3 regions of the Ferdinandcohnia sp. QZ13 genome follow, and region 1 is predicted to be linked to each of the others. Evidence: riboswitches for the same ligand, from Rfam matches in the RefSeq annotation. Region 1 holds a riboswitch; each other region holds the start of a gene.

Region 1 (4,847 bases):
GGTTGGGTTATTAGGATAATTTAAAAACATAACTTTTGCTTTTTCAAGCGTTTCTGATTCAAGTTCTGAGTAGTCAGGTAAAAAGGCATTTTCCGCTTTCAGTGGCATATATGCCATTTCGGCTCGAGCAAGTTCAACTCCTGACCAATAATCGGGATACCCAGGATCCGGAACTAACGCAATATCACCTGGATTTAATAGGCATTGTGGAATCTCAACTAATCCTGCCTTCCCTCCAAAAAGAATCGCAACCTCTGTATCTGGATCAAGTTCAACTCCGTATTCACGTTGATAAAATTCTGTTGCTGCCTTCTTTAAGAAAGAATGTCCACGAAACGGAGAATATTTATGAAATTTCGGTTGTTCAGCGCCCCTTTTTAATGCCTCAACGATGTGTTTTGGGGTTGGCTGATCTGGATTTCCCTGACCTAAATTGATGACATCGTGCCCCTGGGCAACAACGTTATTCACCTTTGCAACAAGTGAAGCAAAAAACTGCTTCGGTAAATTTTGCAGGATTTCAGATTGTTCGAAATTTTTCATGTATACACCTTCTTCAAAATACTTGAAATACTAGTCTAATATCATATATTGTTAGAGTTAACTTGTAAAGTATCATTTCACAGGAGGTTCCCAATGAATCTAAAAATTGCATGTATTCAGTATGATATTCAATTTGGAAAACCGCAAGAAAATTTTGATCTTATCTCTGAAGAGATCGAAAAAACAATGAACCAGGATAAACCCGATATTATCGTCCTCCCAGAGCTTTGGACAACTGGGTATGACTTAACAAGATTAAATGAAATTGCAGATGATAACGGGAATGAAACAAATGCTTTTATAAAAAATTTAGCAAAACAATATTCAGTTAATATTATAGCAGGCTCGATTGCCAAAAAGACTGAACATGGCGTTACAAACACAATGTTTGTCTTTAATCGTGACGGAGAAATAATCGGTGAATATAGTAAGCTCCATCTCTTCCAACTCATGGATGAGCATTTGTATTTACAAGCTGGCGAAGCAAAAGGTGATTTCACGATTGAGAACATACCCGCTGCAGGCGTTATTTGCTATGATATACGCTTCCCTGAATGGATACGCGCACATACAACAAGTGGCGCTGAAATTCTATTCGTGGTAGCGGAGTGGCCACTTCCTCGGCTTGAGCATTGGCGTACTTTACTCCTAAGCCGAGCAATTGAAAATCAATGCTATGTCGTTGCTTGTAATTGTGTTGGTAGTAACCCTGATAACGTATTTGGCGGTCATTCGATGATTATCGATCCTTGGGGAACAATTATTGCCGAAGCAGGCACGGAAAGCACAACATTAATTGGGGAAATTGACCTTAGCAAGGTGCAAGAAGTTAGAAAGCAAATTCCGATTTTCCAGGATCGTCGACCGGATTTATATAAATAAAAATATATTGACAATTATGTGTATTCGTTGTTATGATTCTCATCAGTATTAATAAAAAATTCAAATATCGTTATACTTGATCTCTTATCAAGAGCAGGCAGAGGGACTTGGCCCTATGAAGCCCAGCAACCGACCGTAATTCCATTGCAAAATGGGGCGCTAACTTTATAGCGCAGGGAAAAACCCACAAGGCACGGTGCTAATTCCAACAGGAAACATTTGATTTCCTGGCAGATAAGAGGTTTGATGCTGTGTCTTCAAGCCTCTTTCAATGTGAAAGAGGCTTTTCTGTTCGAAAAGCCTCCCAGACTGTTGAAAAACGCTCGCATACGTCGTTGCTTGCCTCAATCGTCCGCTCATGAAGGCAACTTCTATTCGCGTCTTCTCTCGGCTGCGCGCCTAGTCTGACAAGCGTTTTCAAGTCAGTCTGTAAAAATAATATTAAAAAATATTACTGGAGGTATATAAAATGGCAATTTCACATCAATCCATTTATGAACGATTAACAGAAAGTACAGCGGTGGCATTAGCCACACGTCTTCGCTTGTTTGAAGAAGGAACAGTACTGCAATGCAAAGAAATCGGAGATGGAAATCTAAATCTAGTTTTCCATATTACCCCTATAGATAGCGATAATGGAATCATTATCAAGCAAGCTTTACCATATGCAAAGGTCGTTGGAGAGAGTTGGCCATTATCCCTTAAACGTGCAACCATCGAAGCAAATGCATTATTAACGGCTGCTGACTATGCACCAGCACTTGTGCCAAAGGTTTATTATACGGATGAGCAACTAGCCATTACAGTAATGGAAGACCTTTCCCGTTTACAAATAGCAAGAGCTGGCCTAATTGAGGGTAAAAACTTCCCTCTTTTATCAGAGCACATCGGAACATATTTAGCGAAAACCCTATTCTATTCATCAGATTTTGGACTAGAGCCACTTAAGAAAAAAGTGCTAGTGCAAAAATTCATTAACCCTGACCTGTGTAAAATTACGGAGGATCTTGTATTCACCGATCCATTTTTTGATATCGATACGAATAGCTTTGAAGAAGAGCTACGAATTGATGTTGAGCAAATTTGGGTAGACCAATCACTTAAGCTTGAGGTTGCAAAGTTAAAGCAAAAGTTCTTAACACAAGCAGATGCTTTATTACATGGGGATTTACACACGGGAAGTATTTTCGCAAGCGAGACAGAGACAAAAGTAATTGATCCGGAATTTGCTTATTTTGGACCACTCGGCTTTGACCTTGGGCAATTCATTGCCAATCTTTTAGTAAATGCCATTTCGCGGAATTCCGAAAACCGTGAGCCGCTCTATCAGCATATTGAAAAAACATGGGATGTGTTTTTGGCAACCTTTACACATGCTTGGAAAAAGGATGCTGTGGAACAATACCGTGATACTGATGGCTATTTGGAATATGTTCTTGAGCAAGCATTTGAAGATGCAATCGGATTTGCAGGCTGTGAGTTAATTCGCAGAACAATCGGGCTAGCCCATGTTGCCGATTTGGATGGAATTGAAAACTTCGAGGAGAGAATCTCAGCGAAACAGCATGCCCTTCGTTTAGGAAAAGCGTTAATCCGTGACCGTAAGTCTATTAAGGAACTGCGAATTCTACGAAACTATGTAGACAAAACAGCTAAGGAGTGACATCATGACGAACATAAAAACTGTTCCACAATCGGTTCAGTGGAATGAAACTTCTATCAAACTATTAGATCAAACAAAACTCCCGTTAGAAACTGTATTTATCGACCTAGTTACAATTGAGGATGTATGGGAAAGTATCGTTTCTTTAAAAGTACGTGGGGCTCCGGCAATTGGAATTACGGCTGCCTTTGGCTTAGCTTTATCTGCAAAGAGCTATGAAGAAACGAATTTGGAAGAATTTAAGGAAAAACTCCTTAAAGATAAAGAATATTTAGCGAGCTCACGCCCAACTGCTGTTAACTTAATTTGGGCATTAAATCGCTTGGTTACTAGTATTCAAGATTCAACATCCGTAAATGAAGCAAAAACTACACTCATCCCTGAGGCCATACGTATTCAAGCAGAAGATGAAGCGGTTTGTCGCCAAATCGGTGAGCATGCTCTTGGGCTCTTCCAGGATGGTTTTAAAGTATTAACAATTTGTAATGCAGGTTCTATTGCAACTGCTCGCTACGGCACTGCACTTGCGCCCTTCCATTTAGCAGCACAACAGGGCAAAAATCTTAAAGTCTATGCTTCAGAGACACGACCTGTTTTACAAGGGGCTCGGTTAACCACATGGGAATTGCTACAATCAGGTGTTGATGTAACATTGATTACAGACAATATGGCCGCTCATACGATAATGGAAAAAGGAATCAATGCTATCATCGTGGGAGCTGACCGGATAACAGCAAATGGAGATACCGCTAATAAAATTGGCACTTTTAATTTAGCGATATTAGCCAAAACATTTGGTATTCCATTCTATGTTGCTGCACCTCTATCCACGTTTGATGTGTCCCTAGAAAGTGGTGAAGAAATTCCGATTGAGGAACGAAATCCGGAGGAAGTTACACATTTACATGGAGTTCGCATAGCTCCAGAAGGTGTTCAAGTGTATAATCCAGCGTTTGACGTCACCCCAAATGAACTTATTACAGCCATTATTACGGAAAAAGGGATCCTACAAGGTGATCTTGAGGCCGAGATTAAACATTTGTTTGAATAATAAAGAGTTTATAAGGAAATCCAGTGTGCGGCACACTGGATTTTTTCAGATTACGCGAGCTATCTATTTTAATTTGAGTCTATCGACTTTATTTTGATTCTATCGATTTTAATTGAATTCTATCGACTTTACTTCAGTTCTATCGTTTTTAGCAAAAATCCAAAAACTTGCCCCGATCAAAACACACCTTCTAATTCCAACAACTTTTCTTTTAAATCGGTTCTTGTGCCAGTATATCCTGTTAGTGATTTGTCCTTTCCAATTACCCGGTGACATGGAACAACAATGGGGATTGGATTTTTCCGATTGGCCTGCCCGACTGCACGTACGGCCTTCGGATTATCAATCGCATTTGCAATGTCCGCGTAACAACGAGTTTCACCGTAAGGAATTTGCAAAAGTTCATTCCACACCTTTTGTTGGAAAGCTGTCCCGCTAAACTTAATTGGAAAACTAAATGTTTTGCGTTCACCTTTAAAATATTCATCTAGTTGTTTTTTAATTTCTACAAGCACCTCGTCATTAGGTGCATAAGTAGCATCATATTTTTTCCTAACTTGTTCCCAGTCGTCATCAGATAATGAGATATCAAGCAATTCTGTTTCGCCTGCGAGGATATAGATTGTTCCGAAAATATCCGTTTGCATGTCACTATATTTATACATTAAGCAACGCTCCCTTCTCTTTCATTTATTTTACAAAACCTTA
Region 2 (4,847 bases), 860 kb from region 1:
AAACAACCAAACGACCAGCCCACAAGTGTTGCAGTTTTCACATTTAATGCTTGGAGAACCGCAGTTAAATCAGCTCCGTGTGTGACATAATCATTTCCATGAAGAGAGATAGTCGATCTTCCGTGACTTCTTGGATCAATCACAATTACTCGGTTCGTTTTTGAAAAATATTCAATTTGCTTTGAAAAAACCTCCGTTGTGAATGTGAAGCCAGGGATGAAAACAAGGGGTTCTCCTTCCCCTACATCTTGAACGAATAGTTCGACCCCTGAATCGACTTCAATATATATCCCATCAATAAAACCCATCAATATCCCCCCCTATATTAAACTGTTAAACACTATATTCACCAATTTATTTATTAATTCCTCATAAAAGAGACATTTAGAAAAGCCTTCGGTGATGGTGAAGGCTTTTCTAGTTTGTATTACTTTACTGCTAAGGCTGTAGTTTTTGAGTATTGTTTTCCAGGATGATGCGGTGGCAACTGGCTTCCTTTACCAAATAGGCTATCCCTTAAGGTGTCACCTTCATATTCTTTTCGCACCAGACCCCTTTCTTGTAATACTGGCACAACGAATTCTATGAAATCTTTAAATGTACCAGGAGTAATCGCGTACGCAATGTTAAATCCATCTACTCCAGTATCTTTTACCCAACTTTCCAAATCATCTGCAACCTGTTCTGGACTTCCAACCGTGACCGGACCTAATCCACCAATTCCCGTGTATTTTTTTATTTCATCGATCGTCCAATTTTTACCCGAATCAATTCTAGTAAAGTTTTCAACTGTCGATTGAATCGCATCATTTTTGACAAACTTAAGATTTTCATGGGGACCATACTCTGAAAAATCAATTCCAGTCCATCCCCCAAGTAGTGCGAGTGCCCCTTCATAGCTCACATGTTTTTGATATTCATTGAACTTATTATGTGCTTCCTCTTCAGTTCGACCCACGATCGGAGTAATACAAGTAAGAATTTTTATTTCCTCTGGTGTCCTACCTGCCTTTATTGCCTCTTCACGGAGTTTTTTTACAGAATGCCTAGCAGCGTTTTTAGTCGGTGCCCCAATAAAGATAAGCTCAGCATTTTGACCAGCAAAAGCGCGGCCTTTTGTGGAAGTTCCTGCCTGATAGAGTACCGGCGTTCTTTGTGGAGAAGGCTCACATAGGTGTGCTCCTGGGACTTTAAAATATTTGCCTTCATGGTTGATATCATGGACCTTACTTGGGTCTGCAAAAATTTGATTCTGTTTGTCTACTAAAACTGCATTATCCTCCCAGCTACCTTCCCATAACTTATAGCAAACTTGTAAATATTCTTCAGCAATATCGTACCGCTCATCATGTTTAATTTGGTCTTCCAATCCCATATTCACAGCGGCGCTTTTTAAGTAAGAAGTGACAATATTCCAGCCGACACGCCCCTTTGTAATATGATCCAGCGTCGACATCCTGCGAGCAAATGTATAAGGATGCTCATGCGTGACAGATGCCGTAACTCCGAATCCTAAATGCTTTGTCACCGCTGACATTAATGGCACAACAAGGGATGGGTCATTTACAGGTGTTTGGGTACCCTGACGGATAGCGGCATCTCTAGAGCCTTGATACACATCATAAGGCCCCAGTACATCTGCTAGAAATATTGCATCGAATCGACCCTTCTCTAAAAGCTTTGCTAGTTCAATCCAATATTCACTATCTTTATAGCGGTGTGATTGATCCTCTGGATGTGTCCACAGACCTGGAGATTGATGCCCCACACAGTTCATATCAAATGCATTTAAATAAATTCTTTTCTTTGTCATTGTTATTAGCTCCTTTTTTATTAATGTTTTAAAGCAAAAGCTTTATTCTGTTTGACTGCTTCAACAAAGTAATAAAGCTCTTTTTTCAGTCTTTCTAACACATTTACATCGGTAATAGGGGTAATCACTTGTGTTTTATCGATTTGGCAATCTTGGAAGTAAACTCCTTGCATGCTTTGCCCCTTTAATGCGGCCAATAATGGTTTGAGGCTGAAGTCAATTGCTAGTAAATGTGCTGGGCTTCCGCCTGTCATAATTGGCAAAACGGTTTTTCTTGCTAACACATCTTGTGGCAGCAAATCTAGTACAGCTTTCAGCACTCCTGTGTACGCTGCCTTGTAAACGGGCGATCCTACAATCACACCTTCTGCCCCTTGGATTAATGAAGTTAGATCCTTAATGGCTGGACTATCAAACTTCAGATTAAATATGTCATCAGAAGGAATATCTCTCACGGATACATGTGTGATTGTAAAACCTTCCTGTTTAAGCTTTTTCCCTACAAACTGTAGAACCAAATCCGTTCTAGAACTTTCTGAAGGACTTCCCGATAAAATAACGATTTCGCTCATTTTGATCATCCTTTCTCCTTTTTATTGAAATCTTTTCTTATGAGTTATTGAACCATCAACCTCCCCCTTCCAAAGAAAAAAGGAAATAAAAAAGACATCTTTATTCAAAACGTCAATCGTGGACGCTTTGAAAATAAAGATGCCTTTAGTGGTCTAATCGGCAAATTATTTTTTCGTGGTTTGTTTTTGGGATGATGTGGATTTTTGTAATGAAAAACGCTTCTTTTCCGTCGCATCAATTTGGGTGATTTCCCCATTATGGACAGTAATTACAATTGATCCAAATTCTAGATTCTCCAAGGTTGATAAAATATGTTTCACCTTTTGTTCCTCAAGTTTTGCCATGTCACTCCTCCTTGTACAAGATGTATATCATTTCATTGCCCTGGTTGACCAGTATGGCAGATGTTCATTTTGGCCAAAATAAAAACCCTCTTCTAACAAGAAGAGGGCATACATGCATAGTTCGAATACGCTCTTCTTATCTTTCAAGCAAAATGCTTGCTGGAATTGGCACAGTACATAATGTCTGTTGCCGAGGCTTCGTCGGGCCAGTCCCTCCGCCTCTCTGGATAAGAATCAATAGGTAATTAAGTTGTTGTTTGTTGATATAAAATTACATGGAATTTTACATTCTGTCAATCACTTTATCCAAAAATTTTTAAAAGAGGGAACTTTTAGTTATTTAGTCATAGTTGCGTTCATGAGTTTGGGTATGATGATAGAACTCTTGGGACATAAACACTTTTTTGGGTTTGGAGATTATTGATAAAACTAACAGCTTATACACTATTTATATGCGGACTATTGGAGATTACTGGTAATATCCATAACTTAAACACTTTTTATGCTAAGACTTCTGGAGATTACTGGCGATACTTATAACTTAAATACTCTTTATGCTTAGGCTTCTGGAAATAACCGGTAATACTTATAGCTTAAATACACTTTATGCCAAGACTTCTGGATATTACTGGTAATACTTATCTTTAGAAGTTTAGTATTTGTTCAGCTCTTGTACAGGCGTCTGAAGAATAACAGGATTTTTTGCGGGATCTAACCACTTCAAAAGTTTAATTACATTTGCTTCCGATGTTGCAGTACACCCCAATGTATAACCACTGCCAACATGGAAGAATATCGCACTTCCTTTATAGGGAGTTCGCTCTGTATTGTAGTTGATCACAAATCCATAGGTATATAGACGATGCATCATATTCTCTGCGCTTTTCCACTGACCTTGGGTTTCATTTCTTGACTGCCATGAGTTGTAAAGTGGGGACTCTGGATCATCTACCCATACATCATCATTTGTAATGTTTCGGAAAGGTAATTTTGTACCCGGATTTCCTTTTTGTCCAAAAGCTGTTCCGATTGTATATTTTCCTACAGGTGATTTACCATCTCCTTCTTTTTTGTTGGATGCAAAGCCATTTTTTCCGATATAGCCAGTAGTGTTCAAAATCGGATTCCATTTTCCATTTGCATCCTTCTCAAACGCTTGAATCGTTGCGTGATTGGTGTTGTATCCATCTGTAGTTACAAGAATAAGCTGGTGGTTTCCATTAACCGTTTTTAATGTATCAGCGATATTCCCACTTTTTTCAGGTTTCGTTCCAGTAGTTGTAGATGGGGCCGGTGTAGCACCCACAACGCTTTTTTCAACAATAGGTTTTGTATCGGATAAGTATTCACTATACACCCAGCCTGTTTTATCATTCATTTTTACTTTGCTCCAAGAATCGGTAACCTCACTAACAATAAGGGCTTGTCCTTGCGTAACAGCTATAACAACTGGATAATTCGTACCTGCCCCGCTACGCATGTTTAAAGAACCAACATTAACATATTGGGTGACAGGCTTTTCTAAAATAGAAGAAGTGACAATAGTCTCATCCTCTGTATTTTGAGTATCAACTTTTACCTCATTTTCTTTTTGAATTTCCTCGTTTACCGATTCCTCACTTTTTTTGGTAACCGTTTTGTCGTCTTTCAAATCCATATCTGCATCGATTGTCATTGTAGCAGTTGTTGCTGTTTCTTCTTTTACCTTCTTAGTGGTTGCAACTGTATCGTTGCTCCCTATCTCAAATGTAATTGCAATTATTATTCCAGCAATTATCAATGCTGTTATAATTCCGATTAGCTGTTTTTTCTTTATCATGCTGTTTCTATCCCCCTATTGAAAAACCACACAAATAATTATATTACGATAATAGCACCTAGAGGAATTGTCAATATTTTTCCAACTAAACATAATAAACCCCACAAAAAAAGAGACCCGAATAAACTGCAATTCAAGGTCTCAAATTCATGTTTTTAGATGTTTATTGATTTGCTTTTTTTACCCATTCCGCTACAGTAACAGTACGTTTTGCTTGATGTTTCACTGCCGCTTGTACGTCATCAATCATTTTTCCATCTTCACCGACAGTAACACTTGTTCCGTACGGATTTCCACC
Region 3 (4,847 bases), on a different contig from region 1:
CCGGTAAATGACCTATCACGCGGATGTAATGATGAAGATGTGTATAAGCTTGCATTAATCACAGCAGCACAAGCTTTATAGGAATGAGAAATGGCCATGTCAGGGAACATGGCCATTTTTTGTGGTTGTATTTGGTTAGTGGCAGTATTTCTGGAATAGTGGCAGTAAACCCTCATCCTTGGACTCAAACCTAACAATCATAGTCCCCAATCCATTTTTAATACATTTTTAAGAAGTTTGATTTGGTCATCCCCGATTTTTTCAGCGAGCTGCTTTTCAATCTTCGCTTTAAGCGCCTCATTTTTCTCATAACATTCCTCACCAAATGATGTGAGTTCAATCGATTTTTCTTTTCTATTGTGTTCGACATCCATTACGTTAACGAGCCCTTTCGCCTTCATGTTTTTTATAAACTTATGAGTAGCCTGTCTCGAGATGTCTACATTTTTTGAAACATATGCAATTGTTGGTTGCTTTTTATATATTCTCGACATGATGTACCATTCGGAGTTTGAGATTGCGATGTCACTAGTCTCATTCCATAATTTTTCTGCAATACCACGAAGTTGACCATGCCTTTCACTTATAAGGTCAATGAGATCTAATTGTTGAAGTACAGGATCCATACATTCCACTCCCGTTTTAATAATCGTCATTACTATACAAAAAACGATAGACATTGTCAACTGAGTTGACAAACCGCGAAATAACTACAGTTAGGGGATTTTGTCTTTATTACAACCCGTAGAGATGATAATCTTCAAATGTCAACCAAGTTGACATTTTTCGCAAAATGGAGTATGATAAGTATAGTCAACTAAGTTGACAATCCATTGGATAGGAGCATGGTACATGTTTAATATTGGGGATCTGGTGATTTATTCAAATCAGGGGATTTGTCGAATAGATGATATTTGTGAGAAAACATATTCTGGGATTACTCGAAATTATTATATTATGAGCCCAATTGAGGATAGTACTTTGACGATTCAAAATCCAGTAGACAATGACCGCAATTTAATGCGAGAAATCATTGGGAAAAGTGAGTCAGAGGAGATATTGGACTCGTTTAAGCTACCGGGAATTCAGTGGATTGATCATGCGTCAGAACGTCATAAAAATTATTCTGAAATCGTTTCTTCTGGAGACAGAAAAGAAATTTCGAGCGTTTTAAATACATTAATGAGTAAAAAATATGAATTTGAAATGATTGATAAGAAGTTATCTGAACATGACCGTAGACTTCTCCTTCATATTCAAAAAATACTTTTTAAAGAGTTAGCCATTACGTTGGATACGACGGTAAAGGCCATCGAGAAAGATATTAATCGTATGATTGCGCAAAAAATGAGCAAGACCTCCCATCACGAGGTAGCCAATTTCGTAAATTAAAGGTAAAATAGGGAATGTTAAAACCAGGCAATGCCTGGTTTTTTAGGGTTCATTTGCATTTGCGATTTTTAAAAAAGTACCTTTTGTGTAATAGGAGTATGACGTATGACCGAAAGTCTTTTACACCAGCCAAGCTGGCGGATTATAGATCAATCAAGTTTAGGCTATCAATTTGATGCATTGCAATCGTTTGCGATAGATGATACGCTTTGTGCATTTGTAGGAAAAGGAGATTCACCAGCTACTGCAAGGGCCTGGGTTCATCATCAGACCATTGTGCTTGGGATTCAGGATACGAAACTTCCCTTTCTTGAGGAGGGGATAGAGCTCCTTGAGTCAATGGGCTTTCGTGCAATCGTACGAAATTCGGGCGGACTAGCAGTGGTTCTTGATGAGGGAGTGCTAAACATCTCGCTTATCTTTCCTGAAACAGAAAAAGGCATTGATATCAACCGTGGCTACGATACAATGCTTGAGTTGATTCGAAAAATGTTCGATGGCTATGAAGTCGACATAGTAGCACGAGAGGTTGTCGGTTCATATTGTCCAGGAAGTTATGATTTAAGTATAGATGGGAAAAAGTTTGCAGGAATCTCCCAGCGTCGTCTTCGTAATGGGGTGGCTGTCCAAATATATTTAGGTGTGACAGGAAGTGGATCTGAGCGTGCAGAAATCATTCGAAAATTTTACGAGGTGGGGCTGCAAGGGGCAGAGACGAAATTTGTCTATCCGGATGTAAAGCCCGAAACGATGGCGTCCTTGGCAGAATTGATTGATCCTAATCTTACTGTCCAAACCGTCATGTTACTGCTACTTCAAACCCTAAAAAACGAAAGTGAAAGTATCTTCGCTTCACAGCTTACCGAAGAAGAAATGCCATTATTCGAGCAAAACCTTTTACGAGTGCTCGAACGGAATAACAAAGTATTATAAGGGTCCAGGGGGACGGTTCTCCTGGTCCCTTTTTTTGTGGAAGCTGTTAATTGCGCGTTAGTCGGGCACATATGCGTCATGATACGAAAAAAGGCAAATTACTTCCTTTCCCACTATTAAAATATTTTTTATAATAAAAATATTGAAATTTGTTTTTGACCATGATATGATTCTCGTCAAGTAAGATATTTGAATATGATTGCTGTATTTTCTCTTATCAAGAGTAGGCTGAGGGATTTGGCCCGATGACGCCCAGCAACCGACCGTAATACCATTGTGAAATGGGGCGACTTAGTTCGCCGGGTAAACAACCCGCAAGGCACGGTGCTAATTCCAACAGAAGGATGATTCTTTCTGGTAGATAAGAGGTGCGAAGACTTTTGTATGCTTCAAGCCTCTTTCTGATAAGAAAGAGGCTTTTTTACATCTTCAAAAAGAAGCCTCAACAAACAGGAGAGTGATGGGTTTTCAACTTGAGTAAACAGATGTGAAAAATAAGATTACATACAAAAGAAGGGGAGAAAATTAAATGAAATTATCAAAACTATTATTCACGACATTATTAATTATTGCAGTACTAGTTGGCTGCCAACCGAAAGTAGCTGAAGAAACAACGAAAACAGATAGTACAGAAGTAAAGAATTCTGATCATCCATTAGCAAACAAAAAAGTTGCGTTAATCATGCAGCAAAACTTAGGAACATTCTCAGCGCAATATATTGAGGGTGTTGAGGAACAAGTGAAAAAGTTCGCAGGAGAAACAACGGTTTTTACATCTGATGGTGACCTCGCGAAAATGGCGTCAAACGTAGATGCAGCGTTAAACCAGGGCTTCGATGCCATTTTAATTGACCATGGAACAAAGGAAGCACTACAAAGTTCTGTTCAAAAGGCAGTCGATAAAGGAATTCCAGTTGTTGTTTTTGATGCAGAAGTGGAAGTGGAAGGTGTAACCGTTCTTGAACAAGGTGACCAGCAAATGGCACAAATGACACTTGAAAAATTGGCAGAAGACGCTGGTGGTGAAGCAAATATCGTAAAAATTTGGGTTGCGGGCTTCGCACCAATGGAAAGACGTCAGTTGGCCTACCAAGAGTTTCTTGATAACAACACAGGCATAAAAGAGATCGCAACATTTGGTGCCGCTACGGCAAACACGGCTTTAGATACACAAGCACAGATGGAAGCTCTTTTAAAACAATACCCTGAGGAAGGTCAAATTACAGCGGTTTGGGCAGCGTGGGATGAGTTTGCAAAGGGTGCTGTTCGTGCCATTCAACAAGCAGGACGTACAGATATTAAAGTGTACGGAATTGACATGAGCGATGAGGATTTACAAATGATTCAAGCGGATAATAGCCCATGGGTTGCGTCGGCAGCGGTTGATCCAAAAGATATCGGACGTATCCAAGTTCGTTTTGCATACCAAAAACTAAACGGTGACGAAACACCTGAACGCGTAAAATTAGAACCTGTTTTCGTAACAAAGGATGCACTTCCAGGAGAACAAATAACAACTGCCGAGCTTGACCAGTACATTGAAGGCTGGGGTAAAAGCGAACAAGGCTACACAGACGAGTTGAAAAAGCTTGAAGCTGGAGAGTAAAAGAGAGGGCCTTCAAAGGTTCTCTGTAAAGGAGGATATGTAGATGCCCTTACTCGACATGAAGGAAATAACAAAAAGCTTTGGAAAGGTGATTGCGCTGGAGCAGGCTTCTTTTGAACTAGAAGCTGGTGAGGTTCATGCCTTACTTGGTGCAAATGGAGCGGGAAAGAGCACGCTGATGAAAATTCTATCGGGTGCTTATGAGCTTGATACAGGGGTGATTACCCTTGAAGGCGAAACGATCAACATTCGTAATCCAAAGGATGCGAAAACACATGGAATCCACTGTGTCTATCAAGAGGTCGACACTGTGATTGTACCGCAGCTCACCGTTGCTGAAAACATTTTGCTAGATACGTTTTCGACTGAAAAGAGCTTATTTATCAATAAACGAAAGCTTCGTGAAAAAGCAGCTTCGATTTTAAAGCTTTTGAATGTAACAGACATTCCAATGACGAAACAAGCATTGGAGCTGTCACTAGCTGAAAAACAATTAGTGCTAATCGCAAGAGCACTCGCCCATGAGGCAAAGGTCATTATTTTTGACGAACCAACAGCGCCTTTATCGATTGAAGAAACGAAGCATCTATTTGAAATCGTAAAAACATTGAAGGATAAGGGAGTCGGCTGTATTTTTATTTCACACCGGCTTCCAGAAGTGTTTGAAATCTGTGACCGCTTAACGATTATGCGCGATGGGAAAACGATTACTACTTTTTCGACGAAAGAAGTTACCCAAAAAACCGTTATTGAAACGATGCTTGGTAATTCCTATAAAGAACAATCCACGAAACGGAAGACAGTGAGGGGTGACCTTCTTTTAGAGGTGAGTGGTCTTGATGATGGAGAAAAGCTTGCCAATGTATCGTTTACGGTTTCCGAGGGGGAAATTGTTGGGGTTGTTGGATTGGTAGGT

The links. Region 1 has a riboswitch for S-adenosylmethionine ahead of mtnK (S-methyl-5-thioribose kinase). Riboswitches for the same ligand answer to the same signal wherever they lie in the genome.
Region 2: linked by a shared signal. The riboswitch ahead of RGU12_RS09320 (YezD family protein) and the one ahead of mtnK (S-methyl-5-thioribose kinase) in region 1 are both predicted to bind S-adenosylmethionine.
Region 3: linked by a shared signal. The riboswitch ahead of RGU12_RS22540 (sugar ABC transporter substrate-binding protein) and the one ahead of mtnK (S-methyl-5-thioribose kinase) in region 1 are both predicted to bind S-adenosylmethionine.

The regions. Positions count from the first base shown of each region.
Region 1 covers NZ_JAVIVW010000001.1:1,048,921-1,053,767, forward strand. The annotation lists gene RGU12_RS05075 (pyridoxal phosphate-dependent aminotransferase) at 1-543, opposite strand, end outside; gene RGU12_RS05080 (carbon-nitrogen family hydrolase) at 637-1,425, shown strand; SAM riboswitch class I at 1,507-1,666, shown strand; gene mtnK (S-methyl-5-thioribose kinase) at 1,895-3,088, shown strand; gene mtnA (S-methyl-5-thioribose-1-phosphate isomerase) at 3,093-4,139, shown strand; gene RGU12_RS05095 (methylated-DNA--[protein]-cysteine S-methyltransferase) at 4,316-4,804, opposite strand.
Region 2 covers NZ_JAVIVW010000001.1:1,913,188-1,918,034, forward strand. The annotation lists gene RGU12_RS09305 (alpha/beta fold hydrolase) at 1-308, opposite strand, end outside; gene RGU12_RS09310 (LLM class flavin-dependent oxidoreductase) at 428-1,813, opposite strand; gene ssuE (NADPH-dependent FMN reductase) at 1,834-2,385, opposite strand; gene RGU12_RS09320 (YezD family protein) at 2,551-2,730, opposite strand; SAM riboswitch class I at 2,864-2,964, opposite strand; gene RGU12_RS09325 (SH3 domain-containing protein) at 3,383-4,549, opposite strand; gene wrbA (NAD(P)H:quinone oxidoreductase) at 4,713-4,847, opposite strand, start outside.
Region 3 covers NZ_JAVIVW010000015.1:1,754,774-1,759,620, reverse strand. The annotation lists gene pta (phosphate acetyltransferase) at 1-81, shown strand, start outside; gene RGU12_RS22555 (MarR family winged helix-turn-helix transcriptional regulator) at 198-626, opposite strand; gene RGU12_RS22550 (CarD family transcriptional regulator) at 853-1,392, shown strand; gene lipL (octanoyl-[GcvH]:protein N-octanoyltransferase) at 1,498-2,325, shown strand; SAM riboswitch class I at 2,537-2,693, shown strand; gene RGU12_RS22540 (sugar ABC transporter substrate-binding protein) at 2,855-3,931, shown strand; gene RGU12_RS22535 (sugar ABC transporter ATP-binding protein) at 3,975-4,847, shown strand, end outside.